Regions from separate parts of the Bradyrhizobium ferriligni genome, predicted to be linked through region 1. Evidence: predicted binding sites of a transcription regulator. Region 1 holds the regulator's gene; each other region holds the start of a gene.
The links. Region 1 encodes PhoB, which activates phosphate uptake and scavenging genes when phosphate is short. Its sites were predicted from a motif close to TGTCATNNANCTGTCAT; they were not measured.

Region 1 (4,689 bases):
TCGTCACGAAGTGGCCTTCCTGCAATGCGAAACGAGCGCAATCCGGAGCATTCCGGTGCGGTGGAAAAGCCTCATCGCAATGCTTAACTGTGTGGGAACATGTGGACGCACGGCCGCGGACTCTTGCGCCAGAGTCACGCCATATTGTAGCGTTTGGCCTGTCGGGTACGACATCTCGTGCGGCAGTACTGGACCCTCTAAGTAGCCTTCGTATCGCGCGTAAACGTTCGGGCGCAAGACCGCGCCCGGCGAGGGCTAAGGGATTCTGGCCGCAGGGATATTTGTCCAGATTGGCTCGCAGCGCCGCTCCAATGATTGGCCGGCGCTACGCGAAGGGAAGAATGCGATGACTGTATTGACCTGGTCCGACGATCGCGTCGAGCAGCTGAAGAAGCTCTGGGAGTCCGGCCTGTCGGCCAGCCAGATCGCGGCGGAACTTGGCAATGTGACGCGAAACGCCGTGATCGGCAAAGTGCATCGGCTCGGCCTCTCCGGCCGCGCCAAGGCACCCTCCACGGCCGCGCCGCGGCAGCGCAAGGCCCGCCCCGCCCAGCACATGATGCGGGTGGCGCGCCCGGTCTCGCGCGGCAACACCGCACTGGCGCACGCCTTCGAGGTCGAGATGGAGCCGGATCCGATCTCCTTCGACAATGTGGTGCCGATGAGCCAGCGGCTGTCGCTGCTCGAGCTCAACGAGGCCACCTGTCACTGGCCGGTCGGCGATCCCTCGAGCCCGGAATTCTTCTTCTGCGGCGGCAAGGCGCTCGCCGGCCTGCCCTATTGCGCGCATCACTCGCGCGTTGCCTACCAGCCCGCCGCCGATCGCCGCCGGCCGTCGGCGAAACCGCAGATCAAGTGAGCACTCGGGAAACCACGGAAGACCTGAAAAACAAATCCCCGCGAAAGCGGGGATTTTTTTGTGGCGCGCAGCCCGTTACATCACCGCCGTCGTCCCGGCGCAGGCCGGGACCCATAACCACGAATGCGTGTTGTTAGAAAGCCGTCCGGCCACGTGCCGATTACACCGGCCGCGGCGTATGGGTCCCGGCTCCCGTGCGCAATTGCGCACTAGGCCGGGACGACACCGTGCTGCGGGCTATGAATCCCGCAACGGCCGTTACGGCTGCGGCTCGGCCTTGGCAAAGCGGTCGTCGAGCGCGTAGCCGGCGCCGCGCACGGTGCGGATCGGATCCTGCTCGCGGCCGGGATTGAGCAGCTTGCGCAGGCGGCCGATGTGCACGTCGACGGTGCGTTCATCGATGTAGATGTCGCGGCCCCAGACGCTGTCGAGCAGCTGCTCGCGGCTGAACACGCGGCCGGGATGCTCGAGGAAGAATTCGAGCAGGCGATACTCGGTCGGCCCGAGATCGATCGGACGGCCGGAGCGCGCCACGCGGCGCTTCTCGCGGTCGAGCTCGATGTCGCCATAGGTCAGCACGGTCGCAAGCCGCTCGGGGCTCGCGCGGCGCAAGAGGCCCTTCACCCGCGCCAGCAGTTCCGGCACCGAGAACGGCTTGACGATGTAATCGTCAGCGCCGGTGGCAAGCCCGCGCACGCGCTCGCTTTCCTCGCCGCGCGCGGTCAGCATGATGATCGGAAGCTGCTTGGTCTCGGGCCGCGCCCGCAGGCGGCGGCACAGCTCGATGCCGGACAGGCCCGGCAGCATCCAGTCGAGCACCACGAGGTCGGGAACGCGCTCCTTCAGCCTCGTGTCGGCATCGTCGCCGCGCCCCACCGTCTCGACATCGTAGCCTTCCGCATCGAGGTTGTAGCGCAACAGCGTCGTCAGCGCTTCCTCGTCTTCGACTACCAGAATGCGTGCGCTCATCGGTTTAAGTTCTTTCTCTGTGGTGATCCGTTGCCCAGACGCAAACCGAAACGCTTAACTTCCTTGAGCATAGTTCCCGCGGAAACGATTTGTCGCGAGGATCGTCCAGTTTCACTCTTGCCGGTTCCGCGCTTGCCGATCATGCCTCAGTTGCCCGGCACCGTGGTGGCAAAAGTGGTCATGTCCCCCTTCGGGCGCTTGTCGGTGATCTGCTGGCCCTCGATCATGTAGAACACGGTCTCTGCGATATTGGTGGCGTGATCGCCGATCCGCTCGATGTTCTTGGCGCAGAACATCAGATGGATGCAGAACGAGATGTTGCGCGGATCTTCCATCATGTAGGTGAGCAGTTCGCGGAACAGCGAGGTGCAGATCGCATCGACCTCCTCGTCGCCCTTCCAGACGTTCATCGCCGCCGGCAGGTCGTGCGCGGCATAGGCGTCGAGCACCGACTTGACCTGCGACAGCACGAGGTCGGTCATGTGCTCGAGGCCGCGGATCAGCTTCAGCGGCTGGAAATCGCTCTCCAGCGCCGCGACGCGCTTGCCCATGTTCTTGGCGAGGTCGCCGATCCGCTCGAGGTCGGTGGCGACGCGCATCGCGCTGACGATCTCACGCAGGTCGATCGCCATCGGCTGGCGGCGCGCGATCGTCAGCACCGCGCGCTCTTCGATGTTGCGCTGCAGATTGTCGATCTCGATGTCGGCGGCGACCACGCGCTTGCCGAGCGCGACGTCGCGACGGATCAGCGCGTCGACCGACTCGGTAATCATCCGTTCGACCAGGCCGCCCATCTCGGCGACCAGGCGGGTCAACTCCTGCAGGTCGCTGTCGAATGCCTTGGCGGTATGTTCAGAAGCCATCGCTTGTCTCCCTCAACCATGTTCCCGGGGATCATGGTTTCGTGTCCTGAATTTTAGCATGACCTGATCGGAAAACCGGTTTCCACTTTTCCGGATCATGCGCCGGTCAACCGAACCGGCCGGTGATGTAGTCCTGGGTGCGCCGATCGCTCGGTGAGGTGAAGATCTTGTTGGTGTCGTCGAACTCGATCAGCTCGCCGAGATACATGAAGGCGGTCTTGTCGGAGACGCGCGCCGCCTGCTGCATGTTGTGGGTGACGATCGCGATCGTGTAGTCCTCGGAGAGCTCCTGGATCAGCTCCTCGACCTTGGCGGTCGAGATCGGGTCGAGCGCCGAGCACGGCTCGTCGAACAGGATCACCTCGGGGCGCACCGCCACGGTGCGCGCGATGCACAGGCGCTGCTGCTGGCCGCCGGAGAGCGACAGGCCGGAGGCGTTCAGCTTGTCCTTGACCTCGTTCCACAGCGCGCCGCCGCGCAGCGCCTTCTCGACCCGGTCGTCCATCTCGGACTTCGAGATCTTCTCGTAGAGGCGGATGCCGAAGGCGATGTTCTCGTAGATCGTCATCGGGAACGGCGTCGGCTTCTGGAACACCATGCCGACCCGCGCGCGCAGCAAGTTGAGGTCGAGCTTGGGGTCGAGAATGTTGGTCTGGTCCAGCATCAGCTGGCCGACCGCGCGCTGGCCCGGATAGAGGTCGTACATCCGGTTGAAGATGCGCAGCAGGGTCGACTTGCCGCAGCCGGACGGGCCGATGAACGCCGTGACGCGGTTGGTGCCGAGCGTCAGGTTGATGTTCTTCAGCGCGTGGTGCTCGCCGTAATAGAAGTTGAGGTTGCGCACCGTGACTTTCGGCGGCGCTTCCGGCAGCGGAACCTGGGGAACGTGGCCCGCGGCAGTCGTGGAGACGGAAAGCTCGGTCATTTTGCGGCCCTTTCGGCACCAAGGATACGCGCGCCGATATTCAACGCGAGCACGGTGAATGTGATGAGCAGCGCACCGCTCCACGCCAGCTCTTTCCAGTAGGCGTAGGGGCTCTGCACGAAGTTGTTGATGGTCACCGGCAGGTTGGCCATCGTCTTGGTCAGATCTAGGCTGAAGAACTGGTTCGACAGCGCGGTGAACAGCAGCGGCGCGGTCTCGCCGGCGACGCGGGCGGTCGCCAGCAGCACGCCGGTGATCAGACCCGATCGCGCCGCACGATAGGCGATCCGCTTGATCACCAGCGAACGCGGCAGGCCGAGCGCGGAGGCGGCCTCGCGCAGCGGATTGGGCACCAAGAGCAGCATGTCCTCGGTGGTGCGCAGCACGACGGGGATCACGATCACCGCGAGCGCGAGACTGCCTGCGATCGCCGAGAAGCCGCGCATCGGCACCACCACCGCACCATAGATGAACAGGCCGATGATGATCGAGGGCGCGCTGAGCAGGATGTCGTTGATGAAGCGGATCACCGAGGTCAGCTTGTCGTGCTTGCCGTATTCGGCGAGGTAGGTGCCGGCGAACAGGCCGAGCGGCGCGCCGATGCCGACGCCGATCGCGGTCATGATGACCGAGCCGACGATGGCGTTGAGCAGGCCGCCTTCGGTCGAGCCGGGCGGCGGCGTGTTCTGGGTGAACAGCTGCACGCTGAGGCCGGCGAGGCCGTTATAGAGCAGCGTGATCAGGATCAGCGCCAGCCAGGTGACGCCGAACAGCGCGGCGCCGACACAGAGTGCGCGGATGACGATGTCGCTGCGGCGGCGGGATTTGTAGATCGGGTTCATGGCGTTACTTCCCCGCCTTCTTTTCAAGCCGCATCAGCATCAGCCGCGCGCCGGCGAGCACGAAGAAGGTCAGCACGAACAGCAGCAGGCCGAGCAGGATCAGGCCGGACTGGTGCAGGCCGTCGCTCTCGGCGAATTCGCTTGCGATCGCCGCCGAGATCGTGGTGCCCGGCGCGAAGATCGACGACGAGATGCGGAACGAGTTGCCGATGATGAAGGTCACCGCCATGG
Region 2 (4,689 bases), on a different contig from region 1:
TGGTCCTGGCCGTGGCCGCGCTCGAAGTCGAACATGTCGGCGATCGATTCGACGTTGTCGTCGAACGCGCCGCCGCCAAGACGCTGGCCGTGCAGCCAGTTGTCCTCGATGAAGCGCACGACGGACGCCTGCGAGATGCGGGTGTGGCTGACGTAGTTGCGCTTGGCGAAGGGCGAGATCACCAGGAACGGGACGCGCGTGCCGGGACCGCAGCGGCCGTTCACTGGCTGGCCGTTGAGGCCGTTCGGCTGCGTCTGCTTGCCGATACCGCGGCCGCACTGGCCGGGGCCGTTGACCTGGTCGGCGGTCGGATCATACGAGGCGCTGATCGGCGCAAGGTACTGGTGGTCGTACCAGCCGTCGGAGTCGTCGTAAGTGATGATGACCGCGGTCTCGCCCCACTCCTTCTGCTTCTGCAGGAAGTTGATCAGCTCGACATTGCCGGCCTGCTCGTCGAGCGGATCGGAGTTGCCGGGGTGACCGTCCTGGTAGGCCGGCATCTTGATGTAGGAGACGGCCGGGAAGTTGCCGGCCTTCACCGCGGCGTAGAAGTCCTCGAGATCGTAGGCATGATTGGCCGGATCGAGCGTCTTGCCGCCGGGCACATAGGTGTGTCCGACCGCATTCACCGAGCTCGGCCGCGCATGGGTCGGGTTGGCCGTCGACTTGTAGTACTGGAACCAGGCGTGGTGCGGGATGTAGTCCACGACGGTGCCGTTGACGTTGCTCGAGAAGGTGCTGCGGCCGCAGTTGGTGGTGCCGTTGCTGTTCTTGAGCGTCAGGTCGAAGCCGCCCATGAAGCTGCCCCAGCTGATCTGCTCGGCATTGAGCAGGTCGCCGATGTTCTTGCTGGTCATCAGGACCTGGCTGGTCGTGCTCGAGCAGGCATCGTAGGCAGGGTCGGTATCACCGATCAGCGTCAGGCCACCCTGGCCGTCGGCGATCGACGATGACGAGCCGACGATGTTCTGCGCACCGTTGGTCTGGCCGGCAACCACTTCGAGCGCGCCGGGCGTCGACGGACCAAAGGTGTCGGTCCAGTTGTTGTCGCTCATCGCGAAGTTCTGGGCGTAATTCCAGAACGCGGTGACGGTGTTGCCGTCGAAATAGCCCATCACCTGCCCGTTGGTGCCGAAGGCGCCGACGCCGCCGGCGGTGCCGCGACCGGTGAATTTCGGAAACAGGTCTTCCTTGCCGTTGTCGACCGCTTGCTGCTCGGGCGTGTAGGCGTGGTTCTGCGACTTGGTGTTGGCCTGGGTGCGGTCGAGGCGGAACGGATTGGTCGCGCCGGTGCCGTTGGCCGGGTTGGTGTTCGGGTTGTTGGTCAACAGATTGGCGTTGGCGAGGTTGTTGACCTTCGGCGTATGCGGCTTCGCCGTGAACGGGATCGAGCCGGTCGGGTTGGTCGCAACCGGGTAGGTTGCGAAGTAGTGATCGAACGAGCGGTTCTCGTTGAAAATAACGACGAGATGCTTGATCGGCGTTTGGGTGTGGATGTCGTGCGGATGATGATCGTGGCCGTTATTGCCCTTGTTGTCGTCCTGAGCTGCGGCGCTGCACATCACCGCAGCGGCAGCAACCAGACAGACTCCGACCGTCGAAAGAAATTTGGCTTTCACCGTAGTGCCCCTTTTTATTTTTAAGGATTTATGACGTCGACCTGCGACAAGTTATCCACCACCGATGACAGCGCTGTGTCGGTCGAATGAATGCGACGAACGATGATGCGCGCTCATGTCCGCATCGGTTGCAGCAGGCATCGAGGGACCAATCTTTGCGCGTATGACAGACGTCACGCCTCACGCGAGCGGCTATCCGTGGACGCGGCTTCGGTCAGAAGACATGGAATTGAATGACAGCAATCATGCGAACAGATTGTGCGCCGCCTGCTGTCGCGGCGTGCTCACACCCGAAAAAAATCCGCGCCTTCCGAGGATGTTGCTCGAAAAGCGCGGATGCTTGGCCTGGTGGCGGATGATGGCCGCGATTCAACTCGGCGTGAAGCCTACTCCTTCATTCCCGTAATCGAAGCGCTGACCGCGCGCGGATCGCGCTGCGGCCAGCGGCCGCTTTCGACCTGCGCCAGGAAATCGCCGACGATCCGGTTGTATTCGTCGGGCTCCTCGATGTTGATGGCGTGGCCGCAGTTCGGCATCACCGCGAGCGCGGCCGACGGGATGCTCTGCTTCATCAGGATGCCCGGCAACAGGCACGGCCAATCCTCGTCGCCGGTGATGATCAGCGTCGGCACATTGATGCGCTTCATCTCGTCGACCAGCGTGTAGAGCGAGGGACGCTCCTTCTGCACGCCTTGCTGGGTGTTGGCCGATCCGACCGCCGAATGCTCGGCCAGCAGGGTCTTGAACTCGGCGTGGCCACGCGGGTCCTTGTTTTCATACTGCACGCGGGTCGGCCCGTAGGCATAGCGCTCGGCGAAGGCCGGCATGCCTTCCTTGCGGATCATGTTCGCGATCACGTCGGCCTCGGCGCGAAACGTATCGCGCTTGTCGAGCTCGGCGCCGTAGCCGCAGCCGCCGATGCACAGCGACAGCGCCCGATCAGGGTGACGCAATCCGAAATGCAGCGTCGCAAAGCCGCCCATCGACAGACCGACGATATGCGCCTTCGGCGCGCCGATGTGATCGAGCACGGCCAGGATATCGTCGGCGGCGCGCGCCTGCGAATAGGACGAGATCTGCTCCGGCACATCCGACGGCGGAAAGCCGCGCGCATTGTAGGCGATGGTCCGGAAGCGCTTGCCGAAGTGCCGCATCTGCGGCTCGTAGCTGCGCAAGTCGCCGGCGAACTCGTGAACCAGGATCACCGGATGCCCCGATCCGGTCTCCTCGAAATAAAGCCGCACTCCGTCGTCTGTCACAGCATAGGGCATGTTGATCTCCTGCCTTCTCTCTTTGCTTGTTGCGGGATGGTCGCGTTACGGAATGGTCGCGGCCTTCGGCGGCTTGGCGCGCGGCAGATAGGTGCCGTGATCCTTGCCGCCGACGAGCGTACCGTTATCGACGACGACCTTGCCGCGCACCATGGTCAGCACCGGCCAGCCCGTGACCTCGAGCCCTTCATAGGGCGTGTAGTCCGCACCGTCGTGGATCAGCTCGTGGCGGATCGTCACCTTGCGCTTCGGGTCCCACAGCGCGATGTCGGCATCCGAGCCGACCGCGATGGTGCCCTTGCGCGGATAGAGGCCGTAGATCTTGGCGTGGTTGGTGGCGCTGAAGGCGACAAAGCTGTTGAGGTCGATCCGCCCCTTCACCACGCCTTCGGAGAACAGGATCGGCAGCCGCGTCGCCACACCCGGGATTCCGTTCGGCACCCAGCGGAAGCTGGTGCGCCCCTTCGGCGCAAGCTTGCCTTGCGGGTCGTCGTAACGGAACGGACAATGGTCCGACGAGAACACCGAGAACACCTTCTGCTGCAGCCCTTCCCAGCAGGCCTGCTGGCTGGCGACGTCGCGCGGCGGCGGCGAGCAGACGTATTTTGCGCCTTCCATGTTGAGCTGATCGAGATCCTTTTCGGTCAGCATGAGATATTGCGGACAGGTCTCGCCCATCACCCGCAAGCCCCGCTGCTGCGCGCGCCGGATTTCGTCCATCGCCTCGCGGTTCGAGACATGCACGATCATGATCGGCACGTCGACGAGCTCGGACAGCGAGATCGCGCGATGGGTGGCCTCGCGCTCGACCGGGATCGGCCGCGAGGTCGCATGGAAGCGCGGCGCGGTGTTGCCGGCGCGCTCCAGCCGGTCGGTCAGGAAGCGGATGGCGTCGAAATTCTCCGCATGGACCATCAGCATGGCACCGGTCTCGCGCGCGACCGACATGGTTTCGAGCAGCTCGCGGTCCGACAGCGCGAGGCCCTCATAGGTCATGAAGACCTTGAGCGAGGTGTAGCCGTCCTCGACCAGCGCCGGCAGTTCCTGGCCCAGCACATGCTCGGTCGGATCGGTGAGGATGAGATGGAAGGCGACGTCGACATGGCACTCGCCTTCGGCCAGCGAATGGTAATGCTTCAGCGCCTCGCGCAGCGTCTGGCCCTTCTCCTGCAGGCAGAACGGCAGCACGGTGGTGTTGCCGCCGAACGCCGCCGAGCGCGTGCCGCTGGCAAAGCCGTCGGCCATCACGATGCCGTCGCCGGACGGCTGGGCGAAATGGACGTGGCTGTCGATGCCGCCGGGCAGCACCAGGCGGCCGGTGGCATCGATGATCGTGGCCGCATCGCCGAGATCGTGGCCGAGCGCCGTGATCTTGCCGCCGCGGATACCGACGTCGCAGGCGAAGGTGTCGGCAGCGGTCACGACGGTGCCGCCGCGGATGATGGTGTCGAAGGACATCAGTTTGTCCCCTCCTTCGGTGAGCGGTGTTCGATGATTGCGGCGAGTGGCTCGGCCAGCCCGCGCGTCGGCTTCGGATCGGGACGGCGGAAGGTGCCGGCCACCGCCTTGCGCGGCTTGAGCACGGCGAGCGTTTCCGCCTGCCGCACCGCCGCCGCGACCGGATCGACCACCGGCACCGGAATGCGGTCGCGGACCTTTGCCGCGAGTCCCGCAAGGGGCGCGCCCGACAGAATGACGACGTCGGCGCTGTCCTGCTCGACCGCGCGGTTGGCGAGCGCGACCAGCAGTTCCTCCTTCTCGGCCTGCACCTGCGAGATCGACTGGAAATGACCGTCAAG
Region 3 (4,689 bases), on a different contig from region 1:
TGGCTGACGATCCCCGCGACCGTTGCCGCCGGCGCGCTGCCAGCCTATCAGCCTGACCTGGCCAACGGCCTCACAACGTTCAATGCTGGAGGATGTTCCTCCTGCCATGCCGTGCCGAAGCAGGACGACCGCACGAGGCTCGGCGGCGGGCTCGCGATCACCTCGCCGTTCGGTACATTCTATGCGCCGAATATCTCGCCCGACCCGAACGACGGCATCGGCCGCTGGAGCGAGGCCGATTTCGTCACGGCGGTCATGAAGGGCACCTCGCCATCGGGCGCGCACTATTTCCCGGCGTTTCCGTACCCGTCCTATCAGCACGCCAAGGTCAGCGATGTGCGCGACCTGTTCGCCTATCTGAAGACCTTGCCGCCGGTCGCCGGCAAGGTGCGCGACCACGATTTGCCGTTTCCGTTCAACATCAGGCGCAATGTCGGCGTCTGGAAATTCCTGTTCATGAACGGCAAGCCGTTCATCGCGGATGCAAGCCGCTCGGCGCATTGGTATCGCGGCGCCTATCTCGTCAACAGCTTCGGCCATTGCGCCGAGTGCCACAGCCCGCGCAATGTCCTCGGCGGCATCGTCACCGCGCAGCGCTTCGCCGGTGGTCCGAATCCGGAGGGCGAAGGCTGGGTGCCCAACATCACGCCGAGGGGGATCTCGGACTGGAGTGTGAAGGATATCGCCTATTTCCTCGAGAGCGGCCAGACGCCGGACGGCGATAGCGCGGGCGGATCCATGGTGCGCGTGATCCGCAATACCTCGCAACTCTCGTCGTCCGACCGCGACGCGATCGCCGAGTACATCAAGTCGCTGCCGCCGGTCGAGGGACCGCCGAAGCCGGTGAAGAAGGAGAAGGAGTCAGCGGGATGAGCTTTGGTTGAACCGGCTCGCCGCGGTTTCGGTTCACCTCTCCCAAGGGAGAGGTGAACTTTCGACGCCGTTCAAGCTCGACCCAATCTCATCATGCTCTCGTGGGCGCGATCTACTTCGCGCCGAACGCCTTGAAGGTGATGATGGTGAGAGTGTCCTGGATGCCCGGGATCACCTGAACCTTCTCGTTGATGAAATGGCCGATGTCGGTGTCGTGGTCGACGTAGAACTTGACCAGGAGGTCGTAGTTGCCCGCGGTGGAATAGATCTCGGACGCAATCTCGGCCTCCGCCAGCGCGTTGGCGACGGTGTAGGACTGGCCGAGCTTGCATTTGATCTGGACGAAGAAAGGAACCATCAAAGTCGTCTCCGGGGATTTCCGCGACTATAGGCCAAAAACGGGCGGCCAAGGCAAGGGGACAAGAAGGGGCAAGGCAGCGTCAAGGCAAGGCCAACCCGCGGTAAAGTCAGGCGAACTTGCCGTCGATCCGCGGCCGGGCTAGGACAGGCCATGGTCTTGTTCGCGATGGTCGCATTCGTATCAACCGCCGGTGCTGCACGATGACGCCGGTCGCGCTCACCATTGCCGGCTCGGACTCCTCGGGCGGGGCGGGCATCCAGGCCGACCTCAAGAGCTTTGCCGCGCTCGGGGTCTATGGCGCCTCCGCGATCACGGCGCTGACCGCGCAGAACACCACGGGGGTCAGCGGCATCCATCCGGTGCCAGCGTCATTCGTCACCGCCCAGATCGATGCGGTGTTCTCCGACCTCGAGGTCGGCGCGGTCAAGATCGGGATGGTGGCACAGGCCGAGACGATTGCGGCGATCGCCGATGGGCTGACGCGCTGGGCGCCGCGCCATGTCGTGCTCGATCCGGTGATGGTCGCAACCTCGGGCGATCGGCTGCTTGCCGCCGAGGCGGTCGATGCGCTGAAGACCCTGCTGTTTCCGCTGGCCTCGCTGATCACGCCGAACCTACCTGAAGCGGCGGCGCTCTTGAGCGAGCCGGTCGCCGAGAGCGAGGCCGACGTCGAGCGACAAGGCAAGCGATTGCTGGCGATGGGATGTCGCGCGGTGCTGGTCAAGGGCGGCCACGGCCACGGCGCCGACAGCATCGACTATCTGATCGACGCCGGGCGCAGCATCGCGCTGGCTGCGCCGCGGATTGCGACCGCCAATACGCATGGCACCGGCTGCTCGCTGTCCTCGGCAATCGCAGCAGGGCTCGCGAAGGGCGAGAGCATGGAGACCTCCGTACGCCACGCCAAGGCCTGGATCACCGAAGCAATCGCCGCTGCCGATCGTTTTGCCGTCGGCCACGGCCATGGGCCGGTGCATCACTTTCACAAATATTATTGAGGCTCTTGTAGCCCGGATGGAGCCAACGGGTCGCGCGAACGCGCGCCCGATGACAGGCTCCGCGAAATCCGGGGCTGCACTTTCCGCGGATGCAGAACCCCGGATTACGCTTCGCTTCATCCGGGCTACGCATTCATCGCCGCTTCGAATTCGCGTCGTTCCATCGCGTTACGCAGGCAACACAACGCCTCTTCCACACAGCCGCGGCCGCCGATGTCGCCAGATTGTCGCACGCTGCTGTTATCCGCAGGGCAGGGGCGTACTGCTGATTCTCGTTAACTGTTTGTGGGGCCTTGGGTCGCGGGGATCGTCATCGCCTTGTCACAGGAATCTGTTAGGTGCACAGGCATGGGAAGTGACTCCTTGAGTGAAGAAAGTCCCGAGCGGCACTTTCGCACTTTGTTTATCTCCGATGTCCATCTCGGAGCCCGCGGTTCGCAAGCCGACCGCCTGCTGGACTTCCTCCGCTTCCACGATGCCGACACGATCTACCTCGTTGGTGATATCGTCGACGGCTGGGCGCTGAAGTCGAACTGGTACTGGCCGCAGACCCATAACGATTTCGTGCAGAAGATGCTGCGCAAGGCGCGCAAGGGCGCCAAGGTGATCTACGTCCCGGGCAACCACGACGAGTTCCTGCGCAAATATTACGGCACGCATTTCGGCGGCATCGACGTGGTGGAGAACACGGTCCACACCGGCGCCGACGGCAAGCGCTACCTGGTGATCCACGGCGACATTTTCGATCTCGTGGTGCAGAACGCGCGCTGGCTCGCCCATCTCGGCGACAAGGCCTACGACTTCGCGATCCAGATGAATCGCTTCGTCAACTTCTTCCGCAAGATGTTCGGCGTGCCGTACTGGTCGCTGTCGCAATGGGCAAAGCTGAAGGTCAAGAAGGCGGTGAACTATATCGGCGCGTTCGAGGCGACGCTTGCCGGCGAGGCACGACGCCACGGCTGCGACGGCGTGATCTGCGGCCACATCCACTACGCGACGATTCATGACGAGCACGGCATCCGCTACATGAATTGCGGCGACTGGGTGGAGAGCTGCACCGCGCTCGCCGAGCATGAGGACGGCCATTTCGAGATCATCACCTGGACCGACCCGGTGCGCCGGATCGCGCCGGTTCAGCGAGTGACGGCACGCGCTGCATGACGCATATCCTGGTCGCGACCGATGCGTGGCATCCCCAGATCAACGGGGTTGTCCGCACGCTGACCATGATGGCACAGGCGGCGAAATCGCTCGGCGTCGAGGTGAGCTTCCTGACGCCGGACGAGTTCCGCACCTTCGCGATGCCGAGCTATCGCGATCTCCGGCTGGCGCTGCCCTACCGGGCCAAGGTCGCAAGTCTGATCGAGGCGGCGAGGCCCGACAGCATCCATATCGCGACTGAGGGCCCGATCGGGCTTGCGGTGCGCCGCTATTGCCGCAAGCGCGGCCTGCCGTTCACGACGAGCTTCCATACCCGCTTCCCCGAATACGTCTCGGCGCGGACGCCTGTCCCGGAAGCCTGGGTGTGGCGGGCGCTGCGCTGGTTCCACAGGCCGAGCCGGGCGGTGATGGCGGCGACCCCGGCGCTGGCGGCCGAGTTGCGTCAGCGCGGCTTCCGCAACGTGGTGCTCTGGTCGCGCGGCGTCGATACCGCGCTGTTCCATCCGCGCGACGTCGATCTCTGCCTGCCGCAGCCGGTCTATCTCAGCGTCGGCCGGGTGGCGGTGGAGAAGAACCTGGATGCCTTCCTCGATCTCGATTTGCCGGGAACCAAGGTCGTGGTCGGCGACGGCCCGGCGCGGGCGGCACTGGAGCGGAAATATCCGGACGCCGTGTTCCTCGGCGCCCGCCATGGAGAAGAATTGGCTGAGATCTATGCCGCGGCCGATGCGTTCGTTTTCCCGAGCCGGACCGATACGTTCGGTCTGGTGCTGCTTGAAGCGTTGGCGAGCGGCCTGCCGGTTGCCGCTTTTCCGGTCACCGGTCCCCGCGACGTGATCGGCGCGGCGCCGGTCGGTGTGCTCGACGAGGATTTGCGCCATGCCTGCCTCAAGGCGCTCAGCATCCCGCGGCAGGCCTGCGTCGATTTCGCCGCGCTCCACACCTGGCAGGCGTCGGCCCGGGTGTTCATCGACCGTTGCATGAACGTCCGTCCTGCGCCGCCGGATGGCGAGGGGGAGGCGTTCGAATTTGGTGCCGAAGAGCACCATTTCGCCGTCCTGCCGACACCTCAGCCAAACTCGCGCTAGTTGGGTCACGCTAAAGCGTCTTGCCCGCCGGCCCGTCGCCGCGATACAAATCGCGAATGACGGACACCGTTCTCAATCCACCCGTCGCTGCCGCGGACATCGATGCCGCCGCAAGGGTGGTCGCGCCGTTCGCGGTGCGCACGCCGCTCCTGACCTTCCCCGTTCTCAACGAACGCGTCGGCACCCAGGTCTTCCTCAAGCCCGAAAT
Region 4 (4,689 bases), on a different contig from region 1:
GCGGTTTCGCCGCCGATCAGCGCACAGCCGGATTCCCGGCAGCCTTCGGCGATGCCGGCCACGATCTGCGCGGTGGCCTCCGGGTGCAGCTTGCCGCAGGCGAAATAGTCCAGGAAGAACAGCGGTTCCGCGCCCTGCACGACGAGGTCGTTGACCGACATCGCGACCAGATCGATGCCGATGCCGCCATGAATGCCGGTCTCGATCGCGATCTTCAGCTTGGTGCCGACGCCATCGGTCGCGGCCACCAGAACCGGATCCTTGAAACCGGCGGCCTTGAGGTCGAACAGCCCGCCGAAACCGCCGATCTCGGCGTCCGCGCCAGGCCGCGCGGTGGCCCGCACCATCGGCTTGATCAGATCGACCAGTCGATTGCCGGCGTCGATATCGACACCCGAATCCGCGTAAGTGAGCCCGTTTTTGCGCTCGGTCATGCCCAATTCCAGATGATCAGGGGCTGGTTACGAGGAATTCCGCCCCCGCGCAATGGCTCGCGGCGCTGCTGCCGCGATACTATGTAGATAACACAAGGCGGCTGCGCAAAAGAGCCGGATATCGAGTAAAATCAGGCTTCTAGCCGGGAAGCGATCCAAGTTGAGCATTCCGAACATCATCACCCTCGGCCGCATCATCCTGGTGCCGGTGATCGTCTGGGCCATCGTGTCCAGCCAGATGGAGATTGCGTTCGCGATCTTCGTGATCGCCGGCGTCTCGGACGCGGTCGACGGTTTCCTCGCCAAGCGCTTCAACATGACGAGCGAGCTCGGCGCCCTGCTCGATCCGCTCGCCGACAAGGCGCTCCTGGTGTCGATCTATGTCGCGCTCGGAATCTGGGGCGCGGTGCCGCGCTGGATCGTGATTCTCGTGGTGTCGCGCGACATCATGATCGTCTCCGCCGTGATTGTGTCATGGTTGTTCGACAAGCCGGTCGAGATGAAGCCGCTGATGGTGTCGAAGCTGAACACGGTGGCGCAGGTCGCGTTCGCGGCGCTGGTGCTGGCCTCGCTCGGCTTCGGCTTCGAGCCGCATCCTTACGACTGGATCCTGATGGGCCTGGTCACGATCTTTACTTTGGGTTCGGTGTCCCTCTATCTCGTGGAGTGGGTGCGGCACATGAGCACGATCGAAGCTCGGTAGGCGGGATCCGGAAAAGTCGAAGCCGGTTTTCCCGCGACAAACGCGACGTGCTTGCGCATAGCTAAAATAAGGTGGTTTGGAGACTTGTGTGGCCAGTAGCGTTCAACCTCGTCAATTGGCCTTGGCCCTGCCGCACGAGGAGAAGCTGACCCGCGACGATTTCCTCGAGGGCCCTGCCAATGAAGCCGCGCTGGCGCTGATCGACGGCTGGCCCGACTGGCCGAACCGAATCATGCTGCTGGTTGGGCCTAACGGCGCCGGCAAAAGCCACCTCGCCGCGATCTGGGCCGAGAGCGCCGGCGCGCGCTCGACCGCGGCGCATGCGCTGACCGCCGACACGGTGCCGACCGCGCTTGCGACCGGTGCGCTCGTCGTCGAAGACCTGAGGCCGGCGGATTTCGACGAGCGCGCGATGTTTCATCTGATGAATCTGGCGCGCCAGGACGATGCCTACGTGCTGATCACGGCGCGCGTTCCGCCGTCGGCGTTCGAGATCGAATTGCGCGACCTGCGGTCGCGGCTACGCGCGGTGCCGACCGTGACGCTGCTGCCGCCGGACGACCAGCTGTTCCGCGGCCTGATCGTCAAGTTCTGCGCCGACCGCCAGATGAGCGTGGACGAACCGCTCGTCAGCTATCTGAGCAACCGGATCGAGCGTTCCTACGTTGCCGTCCGGCAGGCGGTCGAGCTGCTCGATACCGAGGCACTCCGGCTCGGCCGTCCCGTCACACGGGCGCTGGCGGCGGAGCTGTTGCGCGATGCCTGACCGGTCCCCGCGGCTTGACGGCGCAGGCGAGCGGAACATCAATGTCATCGAAACGTCATCGCAATATCACATGGTTTCTGCGGCTCTCGGCTAGACCGCCCCGGCCCCTGCCCTGAATTGGACCAGCACTTGATGGACTCGGTACAAGCTACTGAAATCAAAGAAAAAGAGGCGGAATTTCCTGCCATCCCCGCAATCGCGACCAGCCCCGAGCGCTTCATCAACCGGGAGCTCTCCTGGCTGCACTTCAACCGGCGGGTGCTCGAGGAATCGGTCAATCTCGGTCATCCCGTGCTGGAGCGGGTTCGTTTCCTGTCGATTTCGGCGAATAACCTCGACGAGTTCTTCATGGTCCGTGTCGCCGGCATCAAGGCGCAGGTCCGCGAGGGCATTACCGAGCGCAGCCCGGACGGCCTGCTGCCGGCCGAACAGCTCGTGATGATCAACAAGACCGTCTCGCAGCTCGCCTCCGATCAGCAGGCGATCTGGAGCGACCTGCGGGACATCCTGGCCAAGGTCGGCATCCAGCTCGTCGACGGCCGTGACGTCACCAAGTCCGAGCGCAGCTGGATCGAGGATCACTTCCTCCACAACATCTTCCCGCTGCTGACGCCGCTGGCGATCGACCCGGCGCATCCCTTCCCGTTCATCCCGAATCTCGGCTTCACGGTGGCGCTGCAATTGTCGCGGATCGCCGACGGCAAGGCGATGAACGCGCTGATCCGCATGCCCGGCAAGATCGATCGCTTCATCCGTATCCCCTCAACCAAGGAAGGCGCGCCGGCGCGGCTGATCACGCTGGAGCAGGCTACGGGTCTGTTCATCGGCCGCCTGTTCCCCGGCTACACCGTCAAGGGCCAGGGCGCATTCCGCATCATCAGAGACTCCGAACTCGAAATCGAGGAAGAGGCCGAAGACCTCGTTCGCCTGTTCGAGACCGCGCTCAAGCGGCGCCGCCGCGGGTCGGTGATCCGGCTCGAGATCGAGGCCACGATGCCCGAGGAGCTGCGCATCTTCGTGCAGCACGCCTTGTCGGCCGCCGACGACGAAGTGATCCTGGTCGACGGCGTGCTGGCGATGAACGAGCTGTCGCAGCTCACCCGCCTCAATCGCCCCGACCTCGAATTCCCGCCCTATGTGCCGCGTCATCCCGAGCGGGTGCGCGATCATGGCGGCGATATCTTCGCCGCCATCCGCCAGAAGGACCTCGTGGTCCATCACCCCTACGAATCCTTCGACGTCGTGGTGCAGTTCCTGCAGCAGGCGGCACGCGATCCCGACGTGGTCGCGATCAAGCAGACGCTCTATCGCACCTCGAACAATTCGCCGATCGTGCGCGCGCTGGCGGAGGCCGCCGAAGCCGGCAAGTCGGTGACCGCGCTGATCGAGCTGAAGGCGCGCTTCGACGAGGAAGCCAACATCCGCTGGGCCCGCGACCTCGAACGCGCCGGCGTGCAGGTGGTCTACGGCTTCATCGAATTGAAGACGCATGCCAAGCTGTCGATGGTGGTGCGCCGCGAGGGCGGCAATCTCACGACCTATGTGCACACCGGCACCGGCAACTATCACCCGGTCACCGCGCGCATCTACACCGACCTCTCCTACTTCACCTCGGATCCGATCATCGGCCGCGACGTCGCGCGGGTCTTCAACTACATCACCGGCTATGCCGAGCCGAGCGACATCGAGAAGATGGCGGTGTCGCCGCTGACGCTGCGCAAGCGGATCATCGAGCACATCCACGGCGAGATTGCCCACGTCAAGCATGGCCGGCCCGGCGCGGTCTGGATGAAGATGAACGCGCTGGTCGATCCCGACATCATCGACGCGCTGTACGAGGCCTCGCAGGCCGGCGTCTCGGTGGAGCTCGTGGTGCGCGGCATCTGCTGCCTGCGGCCGGGGCTGCCGGGATTGTCCGAGAACATCCGCGTCAAATCGGTGATCGGCCGGTTCCTGGAACACGGCCGAATCTATTGCTTCGGCATGGGCCAGGGCCTGCCGAGCACAAAAGCTGCTGTGTATATCTCGTCCGCTGATATGATGCCGCGGAACCTCGACCGCCGCGTCGAGGTTCTCTGTCCGCTGCAAAATCCCACGGTGCATCAGCAGGTTCTCGAGCAGATCATGGTCGCGAATCTGAAGGACACCGAGCAGAGCTGGCAATTGTTGCCGGATGGGTCGTCAACGCGTATGAAGGCCGCGAAAGGCGAAGAGCCCTTCAATCTGCATGACTACTTCATGACAAATCCGAGTCTGTCCGGCCGTGGTAAGTCTCTCAAGGAATCTTCACCGCGCCGTCTCACGCGTCGCAACGAGCGACAGCAGTCATCGTCTTAAGGGGGCCTTACGGTGAAGCGACCGCGGAAGCGCGCTTCCAGCGTCGCTGTCATCGACATCGGCTCGAACTCGGTTCGTCTCGTGGTTTACGAGGCGATGGCGCGCAGCCTCATCACCATCTTCAACGAGAAGGCGCTGTGCGGGCTCGGGCGCGAGGTGCAGAGCACCGGCCTGCTCGCAACCGATGCCGTCAACAAGGCGCTCACCGCGCTGCGCCGTTTTCGCGCGCTGTGCAGGATCCAACAGGTCGGCCGCGTCTACGCAATCGCGACCGCGGCCTGCCGCGACGCCAAGAACGGTCCGGACTTCATCGCCAAGGCCGAGCGCATCTGCGGCGCCAAGATCGAGATTCTCACCGGGCCGCGTGAAGCAAAGCTGTCCGCGCTCGGCGTCGTTTCGGGGGTGCACAATCCGAACGGCATCGTCGGCGATCTCGGCGGCGGCTCGCT

Region 2: a site for PhoB is predicted at 1,639-1,655, ahead of AC1VNY_RS38740 (phospholipase C). Genes of this name have one in related genera too.
Region 3: a site for PhoB is predicted at 2,541-2,557, ahead of AC1VNY_RS28495 (UDP-2,3-diacylglucosamine diphosphatase). Genes of this name have one in related genera too.
Region 4: a site for PhoB is predicted at 1,946-1,962, ahead of AC1VNY_RS10740 (RNA degradosome polyphosphate kinase). Genes of this name have one in related genera too.

Annotation. Positions count from the first base shown of each region.
Region 1 is NZ_JBXEJO010000018.1:55,629-60,317, forward strand. Features, by position in the region: gene AC1VNY_RS13065 (GcrA family cell cycle regulator) at 347-859, shown strand; gene phoB (phosphate regulon transcriptional regulator PhoB) at 1,118-1,828, opposite strand; gene phoU (phosphate signaling complex protein PhoU) at 1,975-2,691, opposite strand; gene pstB (phosphate ABC transporter ATP-binding protein PstB) at 2,798-3,616, opposite strand; gene pstA (phosphate ABC transporter permease PstA) at 3,613-4,458, opposite strand; gene pstC (phosphate ABC transporter permease subunit PstC) at 4,463-4,689, opposite strand, start outside.
Region 2 is NZ_JBXEJO010000101.1:13,658-18,346, reverse strand. Features, by position in the region: gene AC1VNY_RS38740 (phospholipase C) at 1-1,562, opposite strand, end outside; gene AC1VNY_RS38735 (alpha/beta fold hydrolase) at 2,006-2,890, opposite strand; gene hydA (dihydropyrimidinase) at 2,936-4,348, opposite strand; gene AC1VNY_RS38725 (aspartate/glutamate racemase family protein) at 4,348-4,689, opposite strand, start outside.
Region 3 is NZ_JBXEJO010000054.1:4,676-9,364, forward strand. Features, by position in the region: gene AC1VNY_RS28480 (c-type cytochrome) at 1-873, shown strand, start outside; gene AC1VNY_RS28485 (Lrp/AsnC ligand binding domain-containing protein) at 986-1,231, opposite strand; gene thiD (bifunctional hydroxymethylpyrimidine kinase/phosphomethylpyrimidine kinase) at 1,435-2,232, shown strand; gene AC1VNY_RS28495 (UDP-2,3-diacylglucosamine diphosphatase) at 2,581-3,393, shown strand; gene AC1VNY_RS28500 (glycosyltransferase family 4 protein) at 3,390-4,481, shown strand; gene AC1VNY_RS28505 (threonine/serine dehydratase family protein) at 4,538-4,689, shown strand, end outside.
Region 4 is NZ_JBXEJO010000014.1:68,225-72,913, forward strand. Features, by position in the region: gene purM (phosphoribosylformylglycinamidine cyclo-ligase) at 1-434, opposite strand, end outside; gene AC1VNY_RS10730 (CDP-alcohol phosphatidyltransferase family protein) at 595-1,137, shown strand; gene AC1VNY_RS10735 (P-loop NTPase family protein) at 1,226-1,903, shown strand; gene AC1VNY_RS10740 (RNA degradosome polyphosphate kinase) at 2,036-4,240, shown strand; gene ppx (exopolyphosphatase) at 4,253-4,689, shown strand, end outside.